2 linked regions of the Plantactinospora soyae genome follow. The protein of the gene in region 2 interacts with the protein of the main gene of each other region in a pairwise test. Links are inferred from orthologs where the notes say so. Each region holds a gene or a part of one and is shown on either strand. Other genes may lie near its edges. The genes, in order: rpe and eno.

What was found.
Region 1: the proteins of eno (region 2) and rpe interact in binary tests that used the Escherichia coli proteins (3 or more experiments, as listed by UniProt). The link is inferred for Plantactinospora soyae from one-to-one orthologs.

What each region holds. Positions count from the first base shown.
Region 1 is NZ_JADBEB010000001.1:5,164,773-5,179,562, reverse strand. What follows is about bases 7,862-10,627. They hold rpe (ribulose-phosphate 3-epimerase), read right to left. Parts: upstream 9,702-10,627; coding sequence 9,021-9,701; downstream 7,862-9,020. Other genes in these bases: H4W31_RS22950 (xanthine dehydrogenase family protein molybdopterin-binding subunit), read right to left, coding at 9,887-10,627; H4W31_RS22960 (GGDEF domain-containing response regulator), read right to left, coding at 7,940-8,902. Outside these bases: H4W31_RS23005 (ABC transporter substrate-binding protein), read left to right, coding at 1-836; H4W31_RS23000 (amino acid ABC transporter permease), read left to right, coding at 839-1,678; H4W31_RS22995 (amino acid ABC transporter ATP-binding protein), read left to right, coding at 1,675-2,499; H4W31_RS22990 (protein-tyrosine phosphatase family protein), read right to left, coding at 2,539-3,027; H4W31_RS22985 (class I SAM-dependent methyltransferase), read left to right, coding at 3,220-3,927; ribH (6,7-dimethyl-8-ribityllumazine synthase), read right to left, coding at 4,041-4,520; H4W31_RS22975 (bifunctional 3,4-dihydroxy-2-butanone-4-phosphate synthase/GTP cyclohydrolase II), read right to left, coding at 4,523-5,812; H4W31_RS22970 (riboflavin synthase), read right to left, coding at 5,809-6,438; bifunctional diaminohydroxyphosphoribosylaminopyrimidine deaminase/5-amino-6-(5-phosphoribosylamino)uracil reductase RibD, read right to left, coding at 6,443-7,504; more of H4W31_RS22950, read right to left, coding at 10,628-12,001; H4W31_RS22945 (RsmB/NOP family class I SAM-dependent RNA methyltransferase), read right to left, coding at 12,082-13,728; H4W31_RS22940 (methionyl-tRNA formyltransferase), read right to left, coding at 13,725-14,651; def (peptide deformylase), read right to left, coding at 14,659-14,790. UniProt on the Escherichia coli protein: Catalyzes the reversible epimerization of D-ribulose 5-phosphate to D-xylulose 5-phosphate.
Region 2 is NZ_JADBEB010000001.1:646,438-661,386, forward strand. The notes cover bases 12,025-14,949. They hold eno (phosphopyruvate hydratase), read right to left. Parts: upstream 14,167-14,949; coding sequence 12,883-14,166; downstream 12,025-12,882. Other genes in these bases: H4W31_RS02885 (DUF501 domain-containing protein), read right to left, coding at 12,025-12,175; H4W31_RS02890 (FtsB family cell division protein), read right to left, coding at 12,172-12,852; H4W31_RS02900 (hypothetical protein), read left to right, coding at 14,510-14,949. Outside these bases: H4W31_RS02835 (HAAS signaling domain-containing protein), read right to left, coding at 1-903; H4W31_RS02840 (PadR family transcriptional regulator), read right to left, coding at 900-1,229; H4W31_RS02845 (hypothetical protein), read left to right, coding at 1,305-1,736; H4W31_RS02850 (AfsR/SARP family transcriptional regulator), read right to left, coding at 1,809-4,895; H4W31_RS02860 (DUF3558 family protein), read left to right, coding at 7,429-7,971; H4W31_RS02865 (hypothetical protein), read left to right, coding at 7,989-8,921; H4W31_RS02870 (SDR family oxidoreductase), read left to right, coding at 8,968-9,927; H4W31_RS02875 (Ppx/GppA phosphatase family protein), read right to left, coding at 9,986-10,963; H4W31_RS02880 (amino-acid N-acetyltransferase), read right to left, coding at 11,055-11,612; more of H4W31_RS02885, read right to left, coding at 11,609-12,024. UniProt on the Escherichia coli protein: Catalyzes the reversible conversion of 2-phosphoglycerate (2-PG) into phosphoenolpyruvate (PEP). It is essential for the degradation of carbohydrates via glycolysis.

The sequences.
Region 1 (14,790 bases), 4.5 Mb from region 2 along the record:
TCGCGCTCACGACCGCTACCGTTCTTCTCGCAGCCCTCGCCGGCTGCGCCCCGCAGAACCAACCCCCGCCGGGTCCGGCCCCGGCCGCCTGCACCAAGGCGGACATGAAAACCAGGACACCGGGCAAGTTGACCATCGGCACCGACGATCCCGCGTACGAGCCGTGGTTCAGCGAGAATCTGCCGGCCAACGGCAAGGGCTTCGAGTCGGCGGTGGCGTACGAGGTGGCGAAACAGCTCGGGTACGCCCGGGTCGACGTGGAGTGGACGCGGGTCAAGTTTGACAACGCGATCGCCCCGGGGCCGAAGGAGTTCGACTTCGACATCAACCAGTTCTCCATCACCGACGATCGCAAGGTGGCGGTCGACTTCTCCTCGCCGTACTACCTGGTCCGGCAGGCCGTCGTGGCGGCCAAGGGCTCGAAGATCACCGGCAGGTCGACCCTCGCCGACCTGAAGAACGCCAAGCTCGGCGCCCAGGTCGGCACCACCAGCTACCAGGCGATCACCGACCTGATCAAGCCGACCGTCAAGCCCCAGGTCTACAACAGCAACGACGACGCGAAGAAGGCCCTGCAGAACCGTCAGCTCGACGGCATCGTGGTGGACCTGCCCACCGCCTTCTACATCACCTCGGCAGAGATCAAGGACGCCACCATCGTCGGCCAACTGCCCCAGGTGGGACTGCCGGAGACCTTCGGCCTGCTGCTCGACAAGGACTCTCCGCTGACCGGCTGCGTCAGCAACGCCGTCAACGCGCTGCGGGAAAGTGGCAAACTCGCCGAGCTGGAGAAGACCTGGCTCGCCGAGGTGGCGGGCGCCCCCGAGCTCACGTGAGGCTGGCCGACCACCAACCGTCCACGATCGCCCGGGAGCGGGCCGCCTACCGGAAGCGGCAGACGGTCCGCTCGGTGCTGATCGCCGCGACCTCGACCGGGGTGCTCGGCACCCTGCTCGTGGTGTCGGTGACCGGTGCGCCGGGCTGGGAACGGGTGCAACAGTCCTTCCTCGATCCCCGGATCGCCCGCGACGCCCTGCCCGACGTGCTCACCGGACTGTGGCTCAACGTCCAACTGCTCGTGTTCTGCGCCCTCGGCGCGCTCGCCCTCGGGCTGCTGCTGGCGGTGCTGCGTACCCTGCGGGGCCCGGTCTTCTTCCCGGTCCGGGCGCTGGCCACCGGCTACACGTACACGTTCCGCGGGCTGCCCGTGATCATCGTGTTGTACGTGCTCACCCTCGGCGTACCCGGCCTGCGCCTGGAGGGCATGCCGTCGGTGCTGGTACTCGGCGGGATCGCCCTGGTCCTCACCTTCGGCGCGTACCTGGCCGAGGTCTTCCGGGCCGGCATCGAGTCGGTGCACGCCAGCCAGCTCGCCGCCGCCCGCTCGCTCGGCCTGACCTACCCGCAGACGATGCGGTACGTGGTGCTGCCCCAGGCGGTACGCCGGGTCGCCCCACCCCTGCTCAACGACATCGTCGCGCTCCAGAAGGACGTCGGTCTGGTCTCCCTCGCCGGTCCGATCGACGCGGTACGGGCGGCCCAGATAGCCACCGCCGAGAGCTTCAACTACACGCCGTACATTGTCGCGGGGGTGCTCTTCGTGCTGCTCGCCATTCCACTGATCGCGGTCACCGACTGGGTGACGTTGCGCGCCGCCCGCCGCCAGGCGGCACGATGACCGCACCGGAGCCGCCGACGCCCGGACCAGGCGATCACGAACCACCGGTGGCCGTGCCGAGCCGTCCCGTACTGAGTTGCCGCTCGCTGCGCAAGGTGTTCGGCGGGCACGTCGTACTCGACGATCTCGACCTCGACGTGGCCGAGCACGAGGTGGTCGCGTTGATCGGCGCCTCCGGGTCGGGCAAGTCCACCCTGCTGCGCTGCGTCAACCTGCTGGAGGACCTCGACGACGGCACCATCCACCTGGACGGCGAGCACATCACCGACCCACGGGTCTCCCCCGACCTGGTACGCCGGCGGATCGGCATCGTCTTCCAGGCGTACAACCTGTTTCCGCACCTCAGTGTGCTGGACAACATCACGCTGGCGCCCCGGCGGGTGTACCGGCGGGACCGGGCCGAGGCCGAGTCGCAGGCCCGGGAGCTGCTCGCCCGGGTGGGACTGGCCGAGAAGTCCGAGGACTATCCCGACCGGCTCTCCGGCGGCCAGCAGCAGCGGGTGGCGATCGTCCGGGCGCTGGTCAACTCACCCCGGTTGATCCTGCTCGACGAGGTGACCTCGGCGCTCGACCCGGAGCTGGTCGGCGAGGTGCTGACCATGATCCGGGATCTGAAGGCGGACGGCATGACCATGGTGCTGGCCACCCACGAGATGGGGTTCGCCCGCGAGGTGGCCGACCGGATCTGCTTCCTCGACGGTGGACGGGTGATCGAGGAAGGGCCACCCGAACAGGTGCTGGGCGAGCCGACCCAGCCCCGTACCCGGCAGTTCCTGCGCCGGATCATCGAGGCCGGCCGGCTTCAGGCGCCCACCGGCTGAGTACCGACGCCGCCGGCATCCACCGCCGCACCAGGCGACCTAACGGTGATGCTCACCCAGCCAGCGCCGCTGCTCCTCCGTCTCCGGCACCGGCAATCCCCTGGCCCCGCCGATGACGTCCCAGATCCGATCGACCGGAACGTCCAGCCGCGACAGCAACGCGGCGACGAGCAGAGACGACCGGCCGATGCTCGCCCGACAGTGCACCGCGAGGTGCCGTCCCCGGGCGAGGTCGCCGGCCAGCACGTCGATCAGCGGACGAATCGCGGCATGTTCCGGGACTCCCCGGTCGATGACGGGATAGGCGTGGAAGTCGAGACCGGCGCGGACAGCGGCGGTATCCTCGCCGGTCAACCCCAACTCGTCGCGTTCCGCCGAGGTCAGCAGGCAGACCAGGACGTCCACCCCGGCACGGCGTAGCCCGGCCATCTCGTCGTCCAGCCAGTCATCCCCGCGCGGACGCGCCACGATGCTCAGCCGCACCGGCGACGGCGCCGGGATCGGATAGACGGTGGGCCGCAGCCACATCGGGCTCTCTCCTGTCGCTCGTTGATCATCGATGGGCGGGCGGCCGGGTCAGCGCCGGACCGGTGACGTCCGGCGGCCGAGTTTGGGAGGTAACGTGCCTCCGTGACCGAGACGGATCGCGAACTCCTGCGTGCCACATTCGGCGAGGACGCCGACCTCTACGACCACGCGCGCCCTGGCTATCCGGACCAGTTGTTCGACGATCTGGTCCTACTCGCTGGTCTGAGCCCGCAGTCCCGGGTGCTGGAAATCGGCTGCGGCACCGGCCAGGCCACCCGACCACTGGCCCGGCTCGGTTGCACCATCATCGCGGTGGAACTCAGCCCCGAGCTGGCAGCCGTGGCCCGACGCAACCTCCAGGAATTCCCGAACGTGACCGTCGAGGTGTCCCCTTTCGAGCGGTGGACACCACCGACCACCCCGTTCGACCTGGTATTTTCGGCGACCGCGTTCCACTGGATCGATCCGGATATCCGCGTCGACAAAGCGGCGGACGTGCTCCTTCCAGGCGGAACTCTTGCCGTGGTGCACAGCGAACACGTCGCTGGCGGCACGGAGAACTTCTTCGCAGACATGCAAGCGTGCTACGAGACCTTCGACCCCAGGACTCCACCCGGACTGCGCGCGACACCGGCCGCGGACATTCCCGACGACCCGACCGAGTTCGAGCGCTCTACACGCTTCGGGCCGGCGCGATTCCGCCGCTACGAGTGGGAGCAGGGCTACACCACCAGCGAATACCGCGACCTGCTGATGACCTACTCCGGCCACCGTACGCTGCCTCAACCGGCACGCGACGGTCTCCTCGCCTGCATCGCCAACCTGATCGACCGCGACCACCGCGGCCAGATCAGCAAGCGGTACCTGACCCGGCTGGCCATGGTTCACAAGGCAACCTGAGACCGACCATTCCCCCGTTCGCCAACCAGGGACCGCACTGCGATCACCAGAGCGGACGGCGGCGGTCCCACCGCATCAGCGGCAGGACCGCCGTCGATCGGCGCGGCGGTCGGTTACGGCCGGCTGGCGATGTCGCGGATCGCCACGGCCGCCTCCAGCGCGGCGGTGGTGGCGGCCCAGCCCTTGTCCTCGGCCGAGTCGGCCAGGCCGGCCCGGTCCCGGGCCTGCTCCAGGTTGTTGACCGTGAGCACGCCGTGCGCGACCGGCGTCGCCGTGTCCAGCGCGACCCGGGTCAGCCCCTCGGTCACCGACTGGCACACGTAGTCGAAGTGCGCCGTGGCGCCCTTGATCACCACGCCGAGCGCCACCACCGCGTCGCACCGCCGGGCCAGCGCCTGTGCCACCACCGGCAGTTCCACCGAACCGGCGACCCGGACCACCAGCACGTCGTTCACGCCGCACGCCTTCGCCGCGTTCACCGCACGGTCCAGCATGTGGTCGGTGAGTTCCCCGTGCCAGCGGGCGGCCACCACCCCGACGGTCAACCCGGACGCATCCACCGTGGACGATCCCGGCTCTCCGAACCCCGCCATCGTCAGGCCAACCTTTCCGTCGTCTTCACCAGTTCCACCGGTTCGACCGGGTCGAGCGCCTGGACCGGTTCGAGCGGCTCGTCCAACTCGCTGAGCAGGTGGCCCATCCGGTCCCGCTTGGTCCGCAGGTATTGCAGGTTCTCCGGGGTCGCGCCGACCGGCATCGCCTCCCGGCCGACCACGGTCAGTCCGTAGCCCTCCAGGCCGGCCCGCTTGGCCGGATTGTTGGTCAGCAGCCGCATCGATCGGACACCGAGGTCGTACAGGATCTGCGCGCCGGTGCCGTAGTCCCGCGCGTCGGCGGGCAGCCCGAGGTCCAGGTTCGCATCGACGGTGTCCCGGCCGAGGTCCTGCAACTGGTACGCCTGAAGCTTGTGCACCAGCCCAATGCCCCGCCCCTCGTGTCCCCGCATGTAGAGGACCACGCCCCGGCCCTCGGCGGCGACCCGGGCGAGGGCGGCGTTCAACTGTGGGCCGCAGTCGCAGCGCAGCGAGCCGAACACGTCCCCGGTCAGGCACTCCGAGTGCACCCGGACCAGTACGTCCTGACCGTCGCCGATCTCGCCGTAGACCAGGGCGATGTGCTCGGTCGCGTCGTACTCGACGCGGTAGCCGACGGCCCGGAACAGTCCGACCTTCAGTGGCAGCCGGGCCTCGGCCTCCCGCCGCACCTGCTGCTCGGTACGTCGCCGGTACGCGATCAGGTCCGCGATGGTGATCAGGGTGAGTCCGTGGTCGGCGGAGAACTTCTCCAGATCGGGCAGACGCATCATGGTGCCGTCGTCGTTGACCAGCTCACAGAGCACCCCGGCCGGCCGGAGTCCGGCGAGCCGGGCGAGGTCGACGGCAGCCTCGGTGTGGCCGGGGCGCCGCAGCACCCCACCGGGCTTGGCCCTCAGCGGTACGACGTGTCCGGGCCGGCTCAGGTCGGTCGGGTCGGTGGCCGGGTCGGCGAGCAGCCGGATGGTGTGCGCCCGGTCCGCCGCCGAGATACCGGTGCTGACCCCCTCGCGTGCGTCCACCGTCACGGTGTACGCGGTACCCCGCTTGTCCTGGTTGGTGTGGTACATCGGCGGCAGCTCGAGCCGGTCGCAGTCCTCTTCGGTCAGCGGCGCGCAGATGTAGCCGGAGGTGTAGCGGACCATGAACGCCAACAGCTCGGGAGTGGCCAGATCGGCGGCGAAGATCAGGTCGCCCTCGTTCTCCCGGTCGGCGTCGTCCACCACCACCACCGGGCGACCGGCCGCGATGTCGGCCACCGCCTGTTCGATGGTGCCGAAGTCGGTTGTCATGCCACGGCCTCCAGTCCACCGACCGGCAGTCGCCCGCCGGTCGTCAACAGTCGTTCGACGTACTTGGCCAGCACGTCCACCTCCAGGTTCACCGGTTCGCCGATCCCCTTGCGCCCCAGCGTGGTGGCCGCGAGCGTGGTCGGGATCAGCCCGACCGAGAACAGCCCGTCGGCCAGCGCGGCGACGGTCAGCGACACCCCGTCGACGGTGATCGACCCCTTCTCCACCACGTACCGGGCGAGCGCGGCGGGCAGCGTGAACGTGACCGTCTCCCACTGCTCGGCCGGCTCCCGGCGGACGATCTCGGCGACGCCGTCGACGTGCCCCTGTACCAGGTGCCCGCCCAGCCGGCTGCCGAGCGTCGCGGCCCGCTCCAGGTTGACCGGGTCGCCGGGACGCAGCGCCCCGAGCGACGTCCGGCGGAAGGTCTCGCCCATCACGTCGGCGGTGAAGACGCCGTCGTCGGATTCCACGACCGTCAGGCAGACCCCGTTGACGGAGATCGAGTCGCCGTGCCGGGCGTCCGAGGTGACCAGCGGGCCACGGATCGCGACCAGCGCCGAGTCCCCACCCGTCTCGACCCGCCGGACCAGCTCGCCCAGCTCCTCCACGATGCCGGTGAACATCTGTTCAGCCCTCCGTTTTCCGAGGAAACGCGGTGACCCGCAGATCGGGGCCGACCGGTGTGAAATCCGTGAACTCCAGGTCGATAACCTCGGAGATGGTCCGGGGGCCGGCGTCGGCCAGGGCCGCCGGGCCGGCACCGAGCAGCTTGGGCGCCAGGTAGCCGACCACCTTGTCCACCAGGCCGGCGGCCAGGAACGCACCGGCCAGGGTGGGACCGCCCTCCAGCAGCGCCGCCCGTACCCCGCGCCGGTAGAGCTCCGCGAGCAACCGGGGCAGGTCGACCCGCCCGTCCGGGCCGGTGCCGACCTCCGCCGAGGTCGCGATCCAGGTCCGCGCGGCACCGTCGCGGACCCTGGCGTCGACCGGGGTACGGCCGTCGCTGTCCACCACCACCCGCAGCGGCTGCCGGATGGCCAGGGTGCCGTTGCGCAGGTTCCGGGCGGTCAGTCTCGGATCGTCGGCCAGCACCGTGCCGACCCCGGCGATCACCGCGTCGACGGTGCCGCGCAACGCGTGCACGTCGATCCGGGCCGCCTCGGAGGTGATCCACATGCTGGTGCCGTCGGCCGCCGCGATCCGCCCGTCCAGGGTCGCCGCGTACTTCCAGATCAGGTACGGCCGGCCGCGCCGTACCGCGGTCAGCCAGGCCAGGTTGCCGGCCTCCGCCTCGGCGGCCCGGACCCCGATCTCGACCTCGACACCGGCGGCGCGCAGCGTCTCGACGCCACCGGACGCGACCGGGTTCGGATCGGGCACGCCGAGCACCACTCGGCGGACCCCGGCCCGGATCAGCGCACCGCTGCACGGGCCGGTACGCCCGACGTGGTCGCACGGCTCCAGGGTGACCACCGCGGTGCCGCCCCGAGCCCGCTCACCGGCCTGGGCCAGTGCGACGATCTCGGCGTGCGGTCCGCCGGCGTACGCGTGGAAGCCCTCGCCGACGACCTCGCCCCTCGGGTCCAGCAGCACGCAGCCGACCAGTGGATTGGGACTCGTCGTGCCCATACCGCGGGCCGCCAGCGCGATCGCGCGGCGCATCGCCTCGTCGGTGGAGACGCTCCCCATGCCGATCCTCCGCCCTCTTCCTCGCTCGTCCTTCGCAGACGCGCGGGCGGGGCGGGAGCGGTACCGGCCGGATGGCCGGGCGAGCGGAGGCGGAACACGGGGACGGCAGAGCCGACCCCGGCGGGCCCGCACGGTCGGCAGGCAGCTGCCGGCCGTCAGGCCTGTCCGTCCCGCGCGCTGTCTCCCATCCGGACTGTCTGAGCGTGGGCGTTGCCCGCACTCAACCGTCGGCCCTGGGTTCTCACCAGGTCCACCGGGCGGCTCTGAGCCGTCCGGGTCGCGGGCTTACCAGGCTTTCGCCCGGATCACCGCCGGTTCGGAATTTCACCGAGTCCCGCCAGCGCGTGGTGGGTACCGTCGAGTGTTGCACGGATCCGAGGGTCGAGTGCCAGTGAGGCGACCCACCTCACAGCGGAGTGACCGCGGTCACCCCGATCATCCTCCGGGGCGGCGCCGGTCCATCGCGACGTACGACCCGGGCTGGCTCTTGGCCACCGTCTTCATCTCCGAGGCCGCCGCGATCACTTCGAGCGGGTCGGTGAACCGCCGCTCCGGCACCGACAGGGACACCCCGATGGAGAGGGTGACCAGGTGGGCGCGTTGGACGTTGCCCCGGCGGTCCTTCAACTCGACGTAGCCGCGCTTGGCGTCCTCGGGGTCGTACAGCTCGTCGGCGGTCTTCTCGAAGTCGACCACGGCCCGCTCGGTCAGTGGCCGGACCTGTTCGGGAGCGCAGACGATCACGAAGTCGTCGCCGCCGATGTGCCCGAGGAAGGCCGGGGGCAGCCCGACCGAGACCACCGCGCGGTGCAGGCTGCGGGCCAGGGCGCTGATGAACTCGTCGCCCCGGACGAAGCCGTACCGGTCGTTGACGCTCTTGAACCGGTCGATGTCGATGTAGCCGACCCCGTAGTCGACGCCGCTGCGTACCCGGTCGCCGATCTCGCGCCGGATCCGGGTGTTGCCGGGCAGCCCGGTGAGCGGGGAGACCTCGCGGAACTCCTTGTTGCGCCGCAGGGTCGAGCTGACCCGGGCGATGAGTTCGGCGGTGTCGAAGGGCTTCACCAGGTAGTCGTCCGCGCCCGCGGTGAGGCCGTGCACCTTGTCCACGGTCAGGCCCTTGGCGGTCAGCATGATCACCGGCAGGGCGGAGGTCATCGGGTTGGCCCGAAGCCGTCGGGTCAGCTCCAGCCCGTCGACCCGGGGCATCCGCAGATCGACCACGGCCAGATCCGGACGCCGCCGCTCGATCAGCTCCAGCGCCTCCTGGCCGTCTCCGGCCTGCATGACCTCGAAACCGTGCAGGCGCAGGTTGAACGCGACGAACCGGACGATGTCCTCGTCGTCGTCCACCACCAGGATCAGGTCGGGCCGCTCCTCGACCCCGTCGACGCTCATGCCCGCACTCCGCTTCGCTTCGTGCGGTCGTGAGGCTCCCCGGCACTGAACCAGCCGATTCGCTCGCGGCGCTCGCTCATGCCCGCACTGAACTGGCCAATTCGCTCGCGGCGATCGCTCATGCCCGTGGCACGGCGCGTTGGGCGAGCTGTCGCAGCTGCGTCACCGCCGTGGCCGGATCCGCCGCCGCATAGACGGCGGTGCCCGCGACGAACGCGTCCGCGCCGGCCACCGCCGCCTGCTCGATGGTGTCGGCCGCGATGCCGCCGTCCACCTCGATCCGCAGCTCGAGGTGGCCCGCGTCGGCGTGCCGGCGGGCGGCACGGACCTTGTCGAGCAGCTCGGGGATGAACCGTTGCCCTCCGAAGCCCGCCTTGATAGTCATGATCAGCAATGTATCGAAGCTGGGCAACAGGTCAAGGTACGGTTCGATCGGAGTGTCCCGGTCGATCGCCAACCCGGCCTTGGCCCCGGCCGAGCGCAGGTCCTTGGCCAGCGAGACCGGGTTGTCGCACGCCTCGGCATGGAAGGTCACGTTGTACGCCCCCGCGTCGGCGTAGCTCGGCGCCCAGCGTCGCGGATCCTCGATCATCAGGTGTACGTCGAACGGCAGCGCGGTCACGGCCAGCAGGCTCTGCACCACCGGCAGCCCGATGGTCAGGTTGGGCACGAAGTGGTTGTCCATCACATCGACGTGCAGCCAGTCCGCCGTCGACTCCACCGCGTGGACCTCCTCGGCGAGCCGGGCGAAGTCTGCGGCGAGAATACTGGGCGCAACGATCGGCGCTGGTACGGTCACCGCGCCAGTGTACGAATGCCGGTCACCCCGACCGTCGCCGGATACGGATCCGGTCACCCTCCGGTCAGATTCACCCTCCCACCAGCTCAGATCGGGTCCACGCCCGACTCCGACCAGATCCACGCCGGATCCGACCCGCCCCACACCGGATCCGAGTTGGATTCACGCCCGGCTCGGAGTTGGATTCACGCCCGGCTCGGAGTTCCTTCGGCGAAGAACCTGTCCGGGGTGATCGGCAGGTCGCGTACCCGCACTCCGGTGGCGTGGTGGACGGCGTTGGCGATCGCCGCGGCCGTACCCACGATGCCGAGCTCGCCGATGCCCTTCGAGCCCATCGGGTTGACGTACGGGTCGTCCTCCTCGACGAAGTGCACCTCGACCGAGCCGACGTCGGCGTTCGTGGCGATGTGGTACCCGGCGAGATCGTGGTTGACCACGTGCCCGAACCGCGGATCGACGACGGCCCGCTCGTGCAGCGCCATCGACAGCCCCATGCTCATTCCGCCGAGCAGTTGGGACCGGCCGGTCTTCGGATTGATGATCCGCCCGGCGGCGAACACGCCGAGCAGTCGGGGCACCCGGACCTCACCGGTCTCCGCGCAGACCCGGACCTGCGCGAACTGGGCGCCGAAGGCGTACATGGCGAAGCTGTCCCCGTGCGGATTGGCCGGCATGTCGGCGCTGACCTCGATCCCCTCGGCCGGGACCACCCCGGCGTACCCGTCGGCGAGCCGGGCCCGCAGCCGCCGTGCCGCCTCGACCACCGCGCAGCCCCACGAGGTCATCCCCGAGGAGCCGCCGGCCGCCATCGCCGGTGGCAGGAGGGTGTCGCCGATCCGCAGCTCGATCCGCCCGACCGGGACGTCGAGCGCGTCGGCGGCGATCTGGGTCAGCGTCGTCCAGGTGCCGGTACCCAGGTCGGCGGCGCCGATCGACACCGCGTACCGGCCGTCCGGGCCGAGCCGGATCATGGCCGACGATCCGGGCAGCCGGTAGACCGGGTACATCGAGGCGGCGACCCCGGTGCCGACCAGCCACCCCCCGCTGTGACGGGCCCGGGGCGTCGGATCCCGCCCGTCCCAGCCGAACCGGCGGGCGCCCTCACGCAGGCAGGCCACCAGGTTGCGGCTGGAGAACGGGAGGCCCCGCTCCGGATCCTCGGCGGGCTCGTTGGCGATCCGGAACTCGACCGGGTCCCGTCCGCAGGCGATCGACATCTCGTCCATCGCCGACTCGAGGGCGTACATCCCGGGGGTCTTGCCCGGCGCCCGCATGATCGTCGGAACCGGTACGTCGAGCGCGACCATCCGGTGCGTGGTGCCCAGGGTGGCCGCCGCGTACATCACCCGGGTCGATGAGGCGGTCTGCTCGGCGAACTCCTTGATCCGCGAGGTCTGCTGCACCACGTCGTGGGCGACGGCGACGAGTCGCCCGTCGGCATCGGCACCGAGCCGGATCCGCTGGATGGTCGGGGTGCGGTAGCCGACCTGGCTGAACATCTGCTGCCGGGTCAGCGCGAGCTTCACCGGCCGACCGGGGACGGCCATCGCGGCCAGCACCGCGAGCGCGACGTCCGGATGGGCGTGCAGCTTGCCGCCGAACCCGCCGCCGACGTGCGGCGAGATCACCCGGATCCGCTCCGGGGCGAGCCCGAACAGGGTGGCGATCGAGTCGCGCAGCCGGTGCACGCCCTGGCTGGCGACATAGAGGGTGAGCTGGCCGTCGTCCCAGACCGCGATCGTCGAGTGCGGCTCGATCTGATTGTGCTGGTATCTGGGCGTCGTGTAGGTGGCGTCGAGGCGTACCGCCGCAGTCGAGAGCGCCCGCTCCGGGTCGCCCCGCACACTGTCGGTGGCGAACCCGCCGTTGAGCACCTCCGGGGCGTACCGGTCGGGGTGGTCGGCCCGTAGCTCGACGTCGTGCGGCCGGGCCTGGTAGTCCAACCGGACCAGGTCGGCGGCTCGGCGGGCGATCTCCGAGGTCTCCGCAACGACGCCACCGACGAACTGCCCCCGGTACCGCACCTCGGCGTCCTGGAGGATCGCCACCTCCAGGTCCTCGGTCGAGGCGACCCGGGGCGCGTCCTGGTGGGTGAGCACCGCCAGCACCCCCGGCTCGGCCAGCGCGGCCGTGGTGTCGACCCCGACGATCCGACCCACGGCGATCGTCGCCTGCACGGGGTGCAGATAGGCGGGCCGCTCCACGCGATGCTCGAAGGCGTACCGGGCGGTGCCGGTGACCTTCTCCGGCCCGTCGAACCGGTCCAGCGGGGTGCCGATGGCCCGAGCCGGCGTCGTCATCCGTCCAACCTAGATGCAAGGAAGGGCCCCTTCTTATCGTTTTCTGTAGAAGAAGGGCCCCTTCCTAACCAATCAGGGGGTCAGCCGCGGCGGAGCATCGCCAGGAACATCGCGTCGGTGCCGTGCCGGTGTGGCCAGAGCTGGACCGTCGGGCCGTCGCCGAGGCCGGGCATCTCCGCCGGCAGCAGCGGGCGGGCGTCGACGAAGTCCACCGGTACGCCGGAGCGCCGGGCCGCCTCGCCGACCGAGACGTGCGTCTCCACCACGTGCGGCGAGCAGGTCACGTAGCCGACCACGCCACCGGGACGGACCGCCCGCAGCGCGGCGCCGAGCAGTTCCCGCTGCAACCGGGTCAGCGCCGGCAGGTCGGAGGGCTGGCGGCGCCAGCGCGACTCCGGTCGCCGCCGCAGCGAGCCGAGCCCGGTGCACGGCGCGTCGACCAGTACCCGGTCGAAGGAGTCCGCCGGCAGGTCCGGATCGCTGCCGACGGTGCGGCCGTCGGTGGTCAGCACGGTGACCGGCAGGCCCCGGACCGCCTGGGACACCAGCCGGGCCCGGTGCTCGGCGATCTCCACCGCGGTCAGCGTCGCGCCCCGCTGCGCGGCCAGCGCGCCCAGCAGGCCGGCCTTGCCACCCGGCCCGGCGCAGAGGTCGAGCCAGCGCTCGTCCGTGCCGTCCAGCTCGGCGTTGACCAGTGCGGCGGCCACGAGTTGGGAACCCTCGTCCTGGACGTGCGCCCGGCCGTCGGCCAGCACGGCCAGCTCGCCGGGGGCACCGCCGGGCAGATAGACCGCGTACGGCGAGAAGGCGCCCGGCGCGCCACCGACCTCGTCGGCGACCTCGGCCGCGTCCGCCCGACCGGGCCGGACGCACAGGTGCACCGAGGGCCGGTGGTTGTCCTCGATCAGCAGTCGGGTGGTCTCCCCCAGGTCCCCGCCGAGCGCCTCGGAGAACGCCCGTACGATCCACGGCGGATGGCTGTAGGTGAGCGCCAGGTTCCCGACCGGGTCGGCGTCGGCCGCCGGCGCCAGCTCCGCGATCCAGGTGTCGGCATCCTTCCCGGACACCTCCCGCAGCACGGCGTTGGCGAACCCGGTCGCGCCCGGGGCCACCGAACGGACCAGGTCGACGGTCGAGGAGACCGCAGCGTGCGCCGGTACCCGGGTGTAGAGCAACTGGTAGGCGCCGAGTCGCAACGCGTCCCTCGGCTGCGGGTCGATCCGCGCGACGTCCCGGCCGGCGGCGGCGGTCAGGATCGCGTCCAGGGTGCCCCGCAACCGCAGCGTGCCGTAGGTCAGCTCGGTGGCGAAGGCCGCGTCCCGGCCGTGCAGCCGCCGCTCCCGCAGGATTTCGGGCAGAACCAGATTCGCGTAGGCGTCGTCGCGGTGCACCGCCTCGATCGCCTCGTACGCCACCTGCCGGGGCAGATCCACCGGTGGATGCTCCCGTCGCGGCGGCCGTCCGGCGCGCTCCCGGTCGGCACCACCCGGACCGCCACGGCTCCGGTCCGGCCGGCCCCGGTCGGCACCGCCCTGCCCGGCCCGCCGGTCCCGGTCCGGGCGACCCCGGTCGGCACCGCCCTGGCCACCACTGCGACCCCGGTCTGCGCCGGCCGGTGCCCCGCTGCTCCGGTCGACGCCGCTCTGGCCGGCACGATCCCGGTCGACCCACCCTCGGTCGGCTCCGGCCCGCTCGGTGCCCTCGATCTGCCCGCTACGCTCGCTCACTCGAACTGCTCCCCACCCGCTACCCGGACCCCGCGAGCCCAGTCCGGTGCCGGCATGGCCCGTTTGCCTGCCGCTCGTACCTCGCCCAACGCCACCGGTCCGGTGGCCGTACCCGCCAGCACCCTGCCCCGCTCGACCAGAAGTTCGCCCGGCTTAAGATCCGGACCTTCGGGAAGCGGCTGAACCGGCCCGAGTTTGACCCGGGCATCACGGAACCCCGTCCAGGCGCCCGGCGCCGGGGTGGCGGCCCGGATCCGGCGGTCCACGGCGAAGGCCGGCTCCGCCCAGCGGACCCGTCCGTCGTCGACGGTCAGCTTCGGCGCCAGCGACACCCCCTCGGCGGGCTGCGCCACCGCCCGCGCGGTCCCCGCGTCGATCGCGTCCAGCACCGCGACCAGCAGGCCGGCGCCGGATATGGCCAACCGCTCCAACAGGTCGCCCGAGGTGTCGGACGGCCGGATCTCCTCGGTCAGGGTGCCGAAGACCGGACCGGTGTCCAGTCCGGCCTCCAGTTGGAAGACGCTGGCGCCGGTCAACTCGTCGCCGTGCAGCACCGCGTGCTGTACGGGTGCGGCGCCGCGCCAGGCCGGCAACAGCGAGAAGTGCAGGTTGACCCAGCCGTGGGCCGGGATCTCCAACGCCACCGGCGGCACCAGCGCGCCGTAGGCGACCACCGGTACGCAGTCCGGGGCGAGTTCGCGCAACCGGTCGAGGAACTCCGGCTCCCGGGGCCGGGCCGGGGTCAGCACCTCGATGCCGCGCTCGTCGGCCCAGGCGCCCACCGGTGACCGGGCCAGCCCTCGGCCCCGCCCGGCGGGGGCGTCCGGCCGGGTCACCACGGCGAGCAGTTCGTGCGACGACGCGGCGAGGGCATCCAGCGCGGGCAGGGCGACGGCCGGCGTACCGGCGAAGATCAGACGCACCGGGCCGTCACCGACCCAGACCGAAGGGATTGCCGGAACGCTCCGAGCCGAACCCGAGGCGGCTGGCCAGGGCCTGACGCCGGCCGATCGGGGCATCGTGCGGGCTGGTCTTGACCACCGGCGGCGCGTCCTGGTCGTA
Region 2 (14,949 bases):
CGGTGCGGTCGGACGCACCTGGAACGGGGCACCCTGCGGGCAGTACGGGTACGGCTGCCGCATCGGGTCGACATAGTCCGGACCGGGCTGCAACCGCTGCTGCGCCTCCTCACACCACGGGTTGCCGAGCCGGATCGGCTCACCGTTCTGGTCGAAGAGCCGTACGTCCGTCAGCAGTCGGCCCTCGCTGTCGTAGACGTAGACGTCCTGCACCCCGGAGTACTGGTCGGTGTAGACCGGCGAGTAGCCGTTGTAGCCGTCGGTGGCCCGGCCGTCGGCCTCGAAGAATCCGACCAGGCCGAAGCAGACCAGCAGCACCGTGCCGAGGTGCAGGATCCAGCGGGGTCGCTGACCCAACCGGTCGGTACGCCGGCCGAGCCAGATCGACCCGGTGACGGTCACCGCCAGCAGCAGGATCGCGGCCAGGCCGCTGCCGCCGAGCCGGGGCAGCAGGCCGAACGGGGCACCGGTCAGCAGCACGGTGATCAGCATGGCGGCCAGGTAGCCCCGGAGCACCCACCAGGCGGGGCGCAGCAGGAGGAGGTACTCGCTGAGCCGCTCGTACCCGATCGGTGGACCGAGCCGCGAGTCCATAGTGCGCAACCGGTCGCGGCCCTTGCGTACGGCATCTGCGATCCGCCGATCCAGGTTGACGGCGCTGGCCGGCGCGGCCACCCCGGCGGCGGTACGCAGCTCGACCGCGTACAGCTGGGGCGGGCCGAGTCGCTCGACCAGCGAGCCTCCCCCCTCGGCGGCCACCTCGGCCAGGTGTTCCGAAAGGTCTTCGAGGAGTTCGTCGCGGACCGCCGGCGACAGGTCACCGAGCGCCTCACGGACCTGGTGCACGTACCGGGCGATCTCCTGCTCGGTCACGACGGTCGTGCCCCCGCTCTGCTCGGTCATGCCGCCACTCCCTCGTCGAGCAGCTTCTCCATCGTGTCGGCGAACGAGCGCCACACCTTGCCCGACCGGACGAGCTGGTCACGTCCGGCCGCGTTCAGCGCGTAGTACTTGCGGTGCGGCCCCGATTCGCTGGGTACGACGTACGTGGTCAGCAGGCCGCCCTGGAAGAGCCGGCGCAGGGTGCCGTAGACCGAGGCGTCACCGATCTCCTCGAGGCCGGCGGCGCGCAGGCGGCGCATGATGTCGTAGCCGTAGCCGTCCTCGTCCTTCAACACGGCGAGGACCGCGAGGTCCAGCACACCTTTGAGCAACTGGGTGGTGTCCACTCGGCGATACTACTGTTTAATCCGTAGTACCGTCAACAATGCACTAGCGTGGCGCACCGGGGTTACGGTGGCGCCGTGCCTGCCGAGACCGACGTACTGCGCTGCCTCACCGCGGCGACCGGGCTGTACCGGGGCCGGGGTGACGGCCCCGAGGGCGGCCCGTTCCTGGCCCGGATGGCGGTGAGCACCGGCCTGAACGGGCGTGCCGCCATTTTGGACTACGAGGCGACCACCGACCGGGACGGCCTGCGGCACGTCGAGCACAGCGTGCTGCTGCTGGGCGGCGGCGGCCGGCTCGAACTGCACGTCGCCAGCCTCGAACTGCCCGGGATGGTGCGCTTCACCCAGCAGACTCCCGGGCACTTCACCGCGTACGAGGGTCCGCTGGTGGCCCGGATCGTGCTGCGTACGCCCCGGCCCGGGGAGATCAGTTACGCCTGGTGGTGGTCCCGGGACGAGGGCGAGCCCCGGGAGCAGTCCCGGGCCGACCTGCGCCGCAGCGGCTGAGCCGGGGTCCCCCGTCAGCCGGGACGGGGCGACGAACCGCCGGTCTGGTTCGGCGGTCCGTCCCGGCGTTGGTCAAACAGCCCGGACGGGGGTTGCCAGGCGGGTGAGGTGCCGCTCGACGTCGAGCCGTTCGGGCACGTTCATCCTGCGGAAGATGGCGAGTGCCCGCTCCCAGTGTCGGCGCGCCTCGATCGGGTCGTGCGGTTCCATCTGGGCGGCGATTCCGACCAGTGCCCGTCCCTGCTCGTACGGGTGACTGATCCGGGTGGCCAACGTCAACGCATCGCGGTGGAACTGCACGGCCTCCACGGAACGTCCCTGGGCGGCGAGGGTCAGACCGATGCCGTTGAGAGCGGCCGCCTCGCTGTACGGCTCGCCGTGATGTTCTGCGGCGGTCAGCGCCAGTTGGTGGTGCCTGCGGGCGTCGTCCAGCTGTCGCAGCCCGCAGAGTGCCGCTCCCAACTCGTTGAGCGCGAACGATATCCCGAATCGGTTTCCCGTCCGTTCCCTGAGGCGCAGCGAGGCCCTCAGGTAGCGCACCGCTAGATGGTGCTGGCCGAGGCGTGACCTGACCGCGCCGATGTTGGCGAGGGCCAGGGCGACGTTGAACGTGCTCCCGGCAAGGTGTGCCATGAACAGGTGTTGCCGGTGTATCCGGAGGGCTTCCTCGTATCGCCCGAGAAACATCAGTGACAGGCCGACGCTGGGTAGGGCAGGCAGCACGTCCTGGCCTGACGATCGACGGTCGTGCAGAGAGCGCTGGTGGAGGTCGACCGAGTCGGTCAGTTTGCCGAGGTGCCAGTAGACGATCGCCAGATTCGACCTGCTGATGTTCGCTCCGTGCCGGTCGCCGATCCTCTCCCGCACCTCGATCGCCGTTTCCAGGTCCCGCTGTGCCTGCTGGCAGTCGCCGCTGCGGATATGGGAATACGCACGGTAGTTGTACATCGTTCCGATCGCCGCCTCGTCGTCCAACTGACGCGCCGCCTCAAGCCCGTAGCGGTGGGTGTCGAGGATGTCGTCGTTGTACCCGCGAACGAAATAGAAGCGCCAGGCCACCCGAGCCAGCCGCCACGCCTGGTGCGGATGACCGTTCTCCGCCGCCAGGCGGACCAGGGCACGCAGGGTCTCCCGCTCCACATCCGGCCATTCCAGGTCCGCCCTCAGCAGGGACAGCAGATCCGGACGCAGTGGTTGATCGAGACCGAGTGTCGCCGCCATCGATGACGTCTCCATCGCCCGGGTCGCGGCGAGGCAGGCGTGCAGGTAGTAGTCGAGGATCCGGCCGATCGCCGACCGGCACTCGCTTGGCTCGTCCGTGGACGTCGCGAGTTCGCGTGCGTAGTCGCGGACCAGATCATGGAGCCGGAACCGGCCGGCGACCGGTTCCTCCACCAGATGATGGTTGACCAGGGCCGCCACAGCGGTTTCCGCATCTGACAGCGGCACGTCCGCCAAGGCGGCTGCGGTGTCCAGACCGAAGTGCTCTCCCGGATGCAGGCCGAGCAACCGGAACATCCGGCGTACCGGTTCGTGGAGCGGCTCGTACGAGAGGCTGAAGGCGCTGGCGACGGTATGGTCCTCCGCGGATAGTTCGCTGAGTACCGGGGTAGCCCGGTCGAGCCGTTGGGCCAGGTCCACCACTCGCCAACCGGGTCGGTGGGCGAGGCGGGCGCCCACGAGACGGATCGCCAGCGGAAGATAGCCGCAACGACGTACCACCACGGCTGCCGCCTCCGGCTCGGCGCCGACCCGATCCCGGCCGGCGACCCTCGCCAGCAGCTCGATCGCCTCGTTCCGATCGAGGACCGGTAACGACGTCGGCGGGGCATCGCCGCTGGCGAGCAGTCGTCGGCGGCTGGTCACCAGCACGAGCGTGCCGGGTGCCGCCGGAAGCAGCGGGGCCAACTGTTCACTGCTGCCCGCGTTGTCGAGCACGAGCACCGTCCGCCGGGCGGCGAGTTCCGATCGCCACAGCGCGATCCGGTGGTCGGGTTCGGTCGGGATCCGGCCGGCGGGCACGCCGAGCTGCCGCAGCAGGGTGACCAGCGCCGTCGCCGGATCCACCTGACCGCCCGCGCTGTGTCCCTGCAGGTCGACGAAGAGCTGCGCGTCGGGATAGCGGTCGGCGAGCTGGGTGGCTACCTGTACGGCCAACGCGGTCTTACCGATTCCGGCCATCCCGTCGATCACCCGCACCACCGCAGCGCCGGCGTTCGCTCCCTCCACGGCGGCCACCAGCCCACGTACGGCCTCGGCCCGACCGGTGAAGTCGACGGCCGGCCGGGGCAGCCAACTGACTGGAAGCGCAGCCTGGTCGTCCTCGTCCCTTGGGAGAGCTGGCTTCCCGGGTCCGGATCCCGGCCGACCGGGCACCCGGGGCGCGATGACCGCCCACGGACGCTCCAGGGCGGGATCGCGGTTCAGTACCGCCTGATGGAGCTGACGTAACTCAGCACCGGGCTCGATGCCGAGCTGCTCGACCAGCACCGAACGGGCCGCACTGTAGGCGGCCAGGGCACCCGGCACGTCCCCTTCCCGGCACAGCGCCCGCATCAACAGCGCATGGCCCCGCTCCCGCAACGGATGAGCCAGCAGATGGTCCCGCAACAACGCCACGGCCAGCCCGGGCCGCCCGGTCGCGAGGCACAACTCAGCCCGCTGCTCAACCAGACCAAGCCGCATCTCCCGTACGGTCTCGGCCCGCGCCGACAACACCGGTCCCAGCGGCAGACCGGCCAGCATCTGCCCCCGCCACCGCTCCTCAGCCCGGCCCAGCAGCTCACCGGCCTCGGGGAAGTCCTCACCGGCGAGCGCCACAGCCGCCCGCTGACACTCCGCCACGAACCCGATCAGGTCCACAGCCTCCGACGGCAGCCGAAGCTCATACCCGGATCCACGTCGGACCAGCAGACCCCGCCCCGCTTCCACCCGATCGAACATCCGCCGCAGGTTGGCCGCATAACCCCGGGTATTCGCCACCGCGGACGTCGGTGGCCTCTGCGGCCACAACTCATCGATCAGCTCGTCCACCCCGACCAACCGACCCGGCCGCATCGCCAGCATCGCCAACACCACCTGCTGCTTGGGCGGGCCGAGCAGCAACGGCATCCCGTCGGCGATGATCTCCAGGGGACCAAGAAGCGAAACCTGGAACATTCAACCCCCGGTCAACAGGACAACGAATCCACCGCCACCGACACAGCCTATCGACCCTCTTGACAAGCCGTCAGCGCCCCGGATGTCCCCAGATCGTCTCAGGCGAGTTCGTCGATGCTGCAGCACACGGCCCCGGTACGGCGTCGTGCTGGCCCGGCGAGCAAAGGATCCTGGTTGGACTTCGACCCACACTGTTCGCACCCTTGCCGAAGCCGGTGATCATCTGATCGGGCTGCCGGATGCCGCCCGCGCAGGCGCCTCGAACCGTGACGGCTGTCCTCGATCAGAAATTAGCAATTCCGACGATATCGAAAATATATCGCAAACATATCGATCTCATGTTGGCTGCTCGAATAATCTTCCCCGCAGCTTCGGCCAATCAATCGGATTTGGGGGAACCAAAAATCGATTACTCCAGATAGTTGCAATTCATATTACAGAAAAGGCGATACGCGGAAGCAGGCGCAAGCTCCCATCCGCACGTCGACCCCACAGCTCCCACCGAGCTGCCATGTTGTTCCAGAAATTTGATCCGCACCCGACGTTCCAGAACTCTGCCTCTTCGCTTTTCTCGGCGCCAGTCTCACTTAAGAAGGAGTTTGATGTACCTGTTGATGCGTCTACCTGTGACCGCACGGCTGCTGACCCTGTCAGCTCTCACTGCGGGCACGGTTGCCGTTTCCGGCGCATTGTTCGTCGGTGTCGCCGCAGCGGCCCCGACGGATCCCATTGGCGATATCGATCCCTATGCGTCCATGGTCACCGAGGCGTCCTCGCAGCTCATGGAGGATCTCCTGGCGCTACAACCCGGATCGCAGAACGGGGGGATCTACGCCAACAAGGACGGCTACCACAACACCCGGGCGGGAAACGATACGGACGACTATTCCGTCCGGGACGTCGAGGACAAGGGTGGTCCAGCCGATAAAGCCGCAGCATACGACTGGACCTTCCCCGAGGCCCGAGGGTCGAGCCCCAACTACAGCAACATCGCCCGGTACTCCAATCGACTCCTCGCCTCCACCAGGGATCCGAACGACCCTCGCCTGGACGGATGGCGGGAATTTTTCGGCCAAGCCGACAACGACGGCGACGTGGAGGGCTGGGACTTCCGGTATGGCCGCGCGGCTTCATCTGACAACACGCACTTATGGCACATTCACCTTAGCGAGGACCGCGACAAGGTCACCAGGTTCGACAACAAGGAAGCACTGCTCAGTGTTCTTCGGGGGGAGACTACTCGAGAGTGGCGGAACAAGCCGGTCAGTCCGATTCTGGGGTACGACTCCGGGGCGTCGACCGTGCTGTACCGGTGGGGATCTACCGGTTCTTCGTTCAGTGGCCTGAGCACCGCGACGCACTCCTCTTTCGATCTGGACAACGTCGGTGACCGATTCGCCTCCGGTGACGTGAACGCAGACGGCAAGGACGACACCGTCATGGCCCACCAGAACCCCGACACCAGCTTCACGTTCAAGGTCTTCCTCAACGGAACCTCCACCCCGCAGAACTGGTACACCTCCGGCCCGATGAACCTCACCCCGGTCGGTAACCGACTCATCGTCGGCGACTTCAACGGCGACCGCAAACACGAGCCGATCCTCGCCTACGACTCCGGAACCGCAACCATCCTCTACCGCTGGTACTCCACCGGAGCATCATTCAGCAACCTCAGCACCGCCACCTACTCCTCCTTCGACCTCGACAACGTCGGCACAAGAATCGCCGCCGGCGACGTCAACGCAGACGGCAAAGACGACACCGTCATGGCCTACCAGAACACCGACACCAGCTTCACCTACAAAGTATTCCGCAGCGGCACCATCGCCCCGGAAAACTGGTACACCTCCGGCCCGATGAACCTCACCCCCGTCGGTAACCGACTCATCGTCGGCGACTTCAACGGCGACCGCAAACACGAGCCGATCCTCGCCTACGACTCCGGAACCGCAACCATCCTCTACCGCTGGTACTCCACCGGAGCATCATTCAGCAACCTCAGCACCGCCACCTACTCCTCCTTCGACCTCGACAACGTCGGCACCAGAATCGCCGCCGGCGACGTCAACGCAGACGGCAAAGACGACACCGTCATGGCCTACCAGAACACCGACACCAGCTTCACCTACAAAGTATTCCGCAGCGGCACCATCGCCCCGGAAAACTGGTACACCTCCGGCCCAATGAACCTCACCCCCGTCGGCGACCGACTAATCCTCGGCGCCTGGCTGTAACAACCACAAAGACACACCGACAACACAACCAGGTTCGGCCCCCACCACCCACAGGTGAGGGGCCGAACCCTTGTTACGCATCTCGACAGGATCGTCCGGCCGGACGGGATCGCCACGAGCCGGTGACACAGAGCAGGGACGCCGATCCGGTGATGGTCAAGGCGCGGCTGCCTTAGCCGGCCCGAAGTGGAAGGTGTGGCTGGCGGGGAGAGGTTCCGAGTGCCGGCGGTACTGTCGGGGCCATGGACCAACGTGACAGGGAGCCGGGAAGTCGGAGGCGACCGAAATGGCGCACGACCATGACTGCGGCCCTGGTCGCAGCGTCGGTGGTGGTCGGTGGTTGTGGCGGGGACCGCGACGAGCCGCGTACGGCCGAATCCGCCCCGGCTGCCACCGCGACGTCCCCCACTCACACGGCGACGCCGAGCACTGCCACTGCCGGCCCCGCCGCCACCCTCGCCGAACTGGCGCGGCAACCCTGCCGCGCCCTCGATCAGCAAGACAGCAGCAGACTCGGCATCATCATCGAAGGATCGGAGACGGACCTCGATGGCAAGTCCTGCCAATGGGGAGTCCTGGATGGACTGGTGGCCTTCACCCCGTACCCAACGGTTGACCAGACGACGGCCGCGGAGTTCCGGCACCTGAAACAGACCAAGATCGACGGTCGTCGGGCGGTCGCCGGCACCACTTCACGCGGGGGATGCACCACGCTCGTCGCGATCAGCGCCAAACAGTCGTTCCGGCTCATCGCAAGCCCGCTCGGCGAAGAGGCGGCCGGGTCGAAATCCTGTCCCCTCAACACCACCTTCGCGACAGCGATCCTCGCCCACCTGGGATGAGTTGACTGGAGGAGTCCTTGTCCGACGTCGAGGTCAGATACGGCGCGCCCGCGCCGAGAACGCCCGGCAACGACCGGGGATGGTCCCTCGACGAGGTACGCCGGGCCATCTACACCCTCTACCGACGGCTCTCCCCGGACACCGTCCACGAATTCTCGGCGAGCATCCCGGCCGAGGACGTCACCGTGCGGCGCGACGAGGACCTGATCTCCGGCACCCAACGGGTCGCCCATGCCCTGGTCGAGCACCTGCGCCTGCCCGACACCCGGATAACCGTCACCTTCACCCCGATGCCGCCCGGCCGGGCCGGTCGGGTGCTGCTAGGCACCGGACCGCAGTACTCCGTCGAGATCGACTCGACCTTCGTCGGTCGGCGCCGGGACATCGGCGCGGTCCTCGCGCACGAGGTGACGCACGTCTTCCTGGAGTACCACCACATGCGGTACGAGGACGAGATCCTGACCGACACCACCGCCGCCTACCTCGGCGTGGGCTGGCCGCTGCTCGACTCGCACCGCACCGCCGCCTACTACACCGAACGGCTCGGGTACCTCGGCTCACCCGCCTTCGGCTACGCCCTCGGCCGGCGGGCGGTCGCCTTCTCCGAGGACCCGCTGCCGTGGCTGACCAGTACGGACGCCCGGTCGGCGTACCGGAGTGGCTACGCCGTCGCCTACCAGGAGTGGACCCAGGCGCCGTTGGCGTCGGCCGATCCCGCCAGCCGGCGCCGGTACGACAAGGACCTGGCACAGGTACGCCGCCGGCTCGACCGTGGTGCCGCACGCCCGCACGCCGCCGCGAAGAGCGACCGGTACGCCTTCTCCGGCCGGTCACCGCTGCGGGTCACGTTCAACTGCCCGATCTGCAGCGTCCGGATCAGCCTGCCCGTCGCCAGTCGGGCCGAGATCTGCTGCCAGATGTGTGGAACCCTGCTCGACTGCGACACATAGGAGCAGCGGGTTCCCACCGTCGACGGATCAGCCGGAAGATGGAGCCATGCCACGTAGCGCACCCGACATCGACGTACCCGATCTTCGCGGCAAGCTCGCGGTCGTCACCGGAGCCAACAGCGGAATCGGGTTCGGTCTCAGTGGCCGGTTCGCCCGGGCGGGCGCGGAGGTCATCCTCGCGGTCCGTAACGAGCGGAAGGGCGCCGAGGCGATCGCCGAGATCCGTGCCCGGGTGCCCGACGCGGTCCTACACCTGCGGGAACTGGACCTCTCCTCGCTGGCCAGCGTGGCGGCGCTCGGCGCCGACCTGAACAGGGCCGGGCGGCCCGTCGACTTCCTGGCCAACAACGCCGGGATCATGGCCCCGCGTCGCCGGGCGGTCACCTCGGACGGGATCGAACTCCAGTTCGCCACCAACTATCTGGGGCACTTCGCCCTGACCGGCCACCTGCTGCCCCTGCTGCGGGCCGCCGGATCGGCCCGGGTGGTGTCGGTCAGCAGCCTCATGAGCCGCCTCGGACGGTTCGACTTCGACGACCTGCAGAGTGAACGTCGCTACCAGGGCGTGCTCGCGTACGGGGTCTCCAAGCTCGCCCAACTCGTCTTCGCCCGGGAACTCGACCGGCGCAGCGTGGCCGCCGGCTGGGGCATCCGCAGCAACGCCGCCCATCCCGGTGCGACCATCACGAATCTCCAGGTCACCGGACCCACCCACGGTGGACGGTCGGTACGGCTCAACCAGATCCGGAACCGGCTCCTCTACCTCGTGCCCGGGGTCTGGCAGGAGATCGACGCCGGCATCCTGCCCGCCCTCTACGCCGCCACCAGCCCCGACGCCGAGGGCGCCGGATTCTACGGTCCAGACGGGTTCGGCGAACTGCACGGCGGCCCGGCACCCGCGAAGGTTCCCGCCCGCGCGCTGGACGACGAGGCCGCGGCCCGGCTCTGGGAGGTCTCGGAGCGGCTCAGCGGCGTGACCTATCCGAAGGCGCACCAGCCGGCCTGAGTCGGGAAGGTGCGGACGGCACCGAACGGGGGTGTGCGTCCGCTGTGGCCACCCGTTGTTAGGCCGGCAGCAGGCTGTAGGCGATCCCGTCGAGGATGTCGTGCTCGCTGGCGATCACCGAGGACATCCCGGCCTGCCGCATGATGACCTGGAGCACCAGGGCCCCCGCGCCGATCACGTCGGCGCGGCCGGGGTGCATCACCGGGATGGTCAGTCGCTCGGCCGCCGACCGGGCCAGCAGGTCCGTGGTCACCTTCACCACATCGGCGTACGACACCCGGGCGTGATGGATCTGCTCGGGCCGGTACTCCGGCAGGCCCAGGGCGATCCCGGCGACCGTGGTGACCGATCCGGCCAGCCCGATCAGGGTGGCCGCCTCCCGTCCCGGCACCGCCGACAGTGCCCAGTCCACCACCGCCGTGATGTCGGCCTCGGCCGCCGCGACCTGCTCGGGCGTCGGCGGGTCGCCGGACAGGTGCCGCTCGGTCATCCGGACACAGCCGATGTCCACCGACACCGCCGCGTCAACCAGCGCCGTACCTCCGGTGGCCGGGCGGCGGCCGACGACGAACTCGGTCGACCCGCCACCGATGTCGACGACCAGGTACGGCTCCCGGACGTCGGCGTCCAGCCCGCGTACCGCCCCGGTGAAGGAGAGCCGGGCCTCCTCGTCGCCGGTCACCACCTCGGGCGCGACGCCGAGCGTGTCGAGCACCATCGCCCGGAACTCGTCGGCGTTCGACGCGTCCCGGGAGGCGGAGGTGGCGCACATCCGGACCTTCGTCACGCCCAGCGACTCGATCTCGGTCGCGTACCCGACCAGTGCCAGCCGGGTACGTTCGATCGCCTCCGGCGCCAGCCGGCCGGTCCGGTCGATGCCCTGGCCGAGCCGGACGATCTCCATCCGCCGGACCACGTCGACCAGTTCCGCCTGCGGCCCGGCGGACGCCTCGGGCAGGTCCGCCACGAGCAGCCGGATCGAGTTCGTGCCGCAGTCGATCGCGGCGACCCGCTTGGGAACCGTTTCCGTCGTCACGGACGCCAGACTACTGGCCCGGCCGAACCCGAAGGCCGGGTGTTAGGAAGGGGCCCTTCTTCGACAGAAAGCGATAGGAAGGGGCCCTTCCTTACAGGCGTAGGAGCATGCGGACGTTGCCGAGGGTGTTCGGCTTGACCCGTTCGAGGCCGAGGAACTCCGCGACCCCCTCGTCGTACGACCGGAGGAGCTGTTCGAAGACGGTCTGCGGGACCGGGGCACCGTCGATCTCGACGAACCCGAAGGAGGCGAAGAACCCGGTCTCGAAGGTGAGGCAGAAGACCCGGGAGACGCCCAGCTCACGGGCGGTCGCCAGCAGCTCCGTCACGATCCGCCAACCGATCTTGCGGCCCCGGTAGCCCGGGTGCACCGCCACGGTCCGGATCTCGGCCAGGTCCTCCCACATCACGTGCAGGGCCCCGCAGCCGACCACCGTCGCGTCGGTCGGGTCCACCGCGACCCAGAACTCCTGGACATCCTCGTAGAGCGTGACGGTCGCCTTGCTGAGCAGCCGGCGCTCGGGGCTGTAGGTGTCGATGAGTTCCCGGATCCCGCGTACGTCGGTCGTCCGGGCCCGCCGGACGACCAGCTCGGCCGGCACCGACTCCGGCACCCGCTCCGAACCCGACTCCCGTTCCGGACGGGTCATTCGGCCGGTTCCACGCAGGGGCCGGCGGCCCACCAGGGTTCGAGCAGTTCGAGCACCTCGTCACCGAAGGGGTTGACCCCGGGACCGGCGGCCAGCGCGTGCCCGAGGTGCACGTGCAGGCACTTCACCCGGCCCGGCATGCCACCGGCGGAGATCCCGTCGATCTCCGGCACCTGCCCGATCGCGTTCCGCCGGGCCAGGTAGTCCTGGTGCGCGGCCAGGTAGCGCTCGGCCAGTTCCGGGTCGGCGGCCAGCCGTTCGGCCATCTCCCGCATCACCCCGGCGGACTCCAGCCGGCTGCATCCGGCGACCGCCCGGGGACAGGTCAGGTAGAACAGCGTCGGGAAGGGCGTACCGTCGGCGAGCCGGGGGGTGGTCTCCACCACGTCCGGCAACCCGCACGGGCACCGGTGGGCCACCGCCCGGGTGCCACGCGGGGTACGCCCGAGCTGGGCGGCCACCGCGGCCAGGTCACCGGTGGTGGCCGGCTCCCGCACCGGTGCCGGCACCGCGTCGGCCGCCGCCCCCGTCCCGGGTACGTCGACCGCGTCGGGTCGGCTCACTGCCCGGCCCGTTCCGGCTCGTTCGCGGCCTGGATGCTCGACCAGAGGGTGTCGTACCAGGGATCCGGGGCGCGACCCTGCGTCGTCTCCGGAACGACACCGGCGTCCCGGGCGGCGCCCTCGCGATCGGTCAGCACCACGAGCGGCACCTCGCCGGGCAGCACCATGAAGAACCGCTCCCGTGCCTGGATCTTGACGTACTCCGGGTCGTCCCAGAGCGCGGCTTCCTGGGTCAGATCGCCGATCAGCTTCCGCTGCGCCTGCTGGGCCGCCTCAATCCGCGCGATGTCGGACTGCTGGTTGAGGTAGACCCGGACCGGATAGGTGTAGGCGAGGGCGAGCGCGACCAGGACTCCGGCCAGCACCGTCGCCCGCCCGGTGTACCGGCGGGGCTGCTGGGCGTAGGTGCGCTTGACCGTCCGGGCGGCACCGGTCCGCCGGGCCGCCCCGGGCCGGCTGCCCGACCGGGGTCCGTCCGCGCTCCGGCCGGCGCCAGTGGCCCGGGTGGAGCCGGACGCCCGGACACTTCCGGACGCCCGGACCGGGCCCTGTCTCGGTTCGGACCGGGCCCCCGGGTCGCGGGACGCGGCCCGGCCGGGCCGGGGCACCCCGGTCCGGCCGGTACGATCCGGCCGCCGGGCCGGGCCCTGGCCGCTCGGTGTACGGCGCTGCGTCATCGCCGTCGCACCTCCCCCCGAGGTTCTACGTCAGACCGAACGGTAACGCGGGAAGGCGCTGGTGCCGGCGTACCGCGCCGCGTCGGCCAGCTCCTCCTCGATCCGCAGCAGTTGGTTGTACTTCGCCACCCGGTCGGAGCGGGCCGGTGCCCCGGTCTTGATCTGGCCACAACCCATCGCGACCGCCAGGTCGGCGATGGTGGTGTCCTCGGTCTCGCCGGAGCGGTGGCTCATCATGCACTTGAAGCCGGCCCGGTGGGCCAGGTCGACCGCCTCGAAGGTCTCGGTCAGCGAGCCGATCTGGTTCACCTTGACCAGTACGGCGTTCGCGGACCGCTCCGCGATGCCCCGGGCGATCCGCTGGGGGTTGGTGACGAACAGGTCGTCGCCGACGATCTGGATCCGGTCGCCGATCGAGGCGGTCAGGTTCGCCCAGCCGGACCAGTCGTCCTCGGCCAGCGGGTCCTCGATGGACACGATCGGGTAGTCGTCGATCAGCTTGTGGTAGTAGGCGGTCATCTCGTCCGCCGACTTCGTGGCGCCCTCGAAGGTGTACGTGCCGTCGGAGAAGAACTCGGTGGCGGCCACGTCCATCGCGAAGACGATGTCGGTGCCGAGCCGGTAACCGGCCTTCTCGACCGCCTCGGCGATCAGGTCGAGCGCGGTGGAGTTGGTGGGCAGGTCGGGCGCGAAGCCGCCCTCGTCACCGAGCCCGGTGGCCAGGCCCTTCTTCTTCAGCACCGACTTGAGCGCGTGGTAGACCTCGGCACCGCAGCGCAGCGCCTCCCGGAACGAGGGCGCGCCGATCGGGGCGACCATGAACTCCTGCACGTCGACGTTGGAGTCGGCGTGCGCGCCACCGTTGAGGATGTTCATCATCGGTACCGGCAGCAGGTGCGCGTGCGGGCCGCCCAGGTAGCGGAAGAGGCTCAGCTCGGCGCTGCTCGCCGCCGCCTTGGCGACCGCCAGCGAGACCCCGAGGATGGCGTTGGCGCCGAGTTCCGACTTGGTGTCGGTGCCGTCGATGTCGAGCATCTTCTGGTCGATCAGCCGCTGCTCGCTGGCCTCGTAGCCGACCAACTGGTCGACGATCCGGTCCTCGATGTTGGCGACGGCCTTCTCGACGCCCTTGCCGTTGTAGCGGTCCTTATCACCGTCGCGCAGCTCGATCGCCTCGAAGGCTCCGGTGGACGCGCCGGACGGCACCGCGGCGCGGGCGACCGTACCGTCGTCCAGTCCGACCTCGACCTCGACGGTCGGGTTGCCGCGCGAGTCGAGAATCTCCCGAGCGACGATTCCCTCGATGGTGGCCACTGTCGTGCTCCTCAGTTGTCGATGTCGGTCCATCGGATGTCGATGGCGGTCCGGTCCGGGCCGCGACGGTGCGGCTGAGGCCTCCACGGCCAGCCTATCGGGCGGGTCCGGACCCCCGGGCGCCGCATGGCGGACCTGGACAACGTCCCGACGCCCCGCCGGATCATGTGTACCGGCACCGGTTCCGGCGGCGGGCCCGGGGTCCGGCTTCCGGCGGTTGGCCCGGCGACCAGCACGCACCGTGGTCGCGCGGCGCCTCGGGGGTCCGACATTTACGGATTTCCTTCGCAGTACGTGGGAACCGGTTTGCGAGACCTTGACCCGATCGACAAGGCTGTGGGCCATGCCGGTTGTGTCGATCTCACTCCGGGCACTCGCGGGGGCGATCATTTCCGTACTGACGATCTCCGGGTGCCAGACCCTGGACGGCGCCGGGCGCGTCATCAGCCGGGCCGATCTGGTCAACGATCTCGCCGCCCGGCTCGACCGGTCGAACGAGCTCACCTATTCGGCCGACTACCAGCTCCCGGGCGGCGAGAGCGCCTCGATCGTGCAGTCCCAGGACCCGTTGCGCGCCGCGTACACCTATCCGGGCGGCATGCTGACGGTCACCGCGGACGCCACCACCGCGTGCGACACCACCAGGAAGAAGCCGACCTGTACGGTCACCGCCCCGGCGGTGACGAACACCAAGCCGGCGATCGCCATCTTCACGGACATGAACAAGCGGGGTTTGGTCACCCCGCCGGTGGTGATCGGCCTGCTCACCGCCGCCGCCATCGA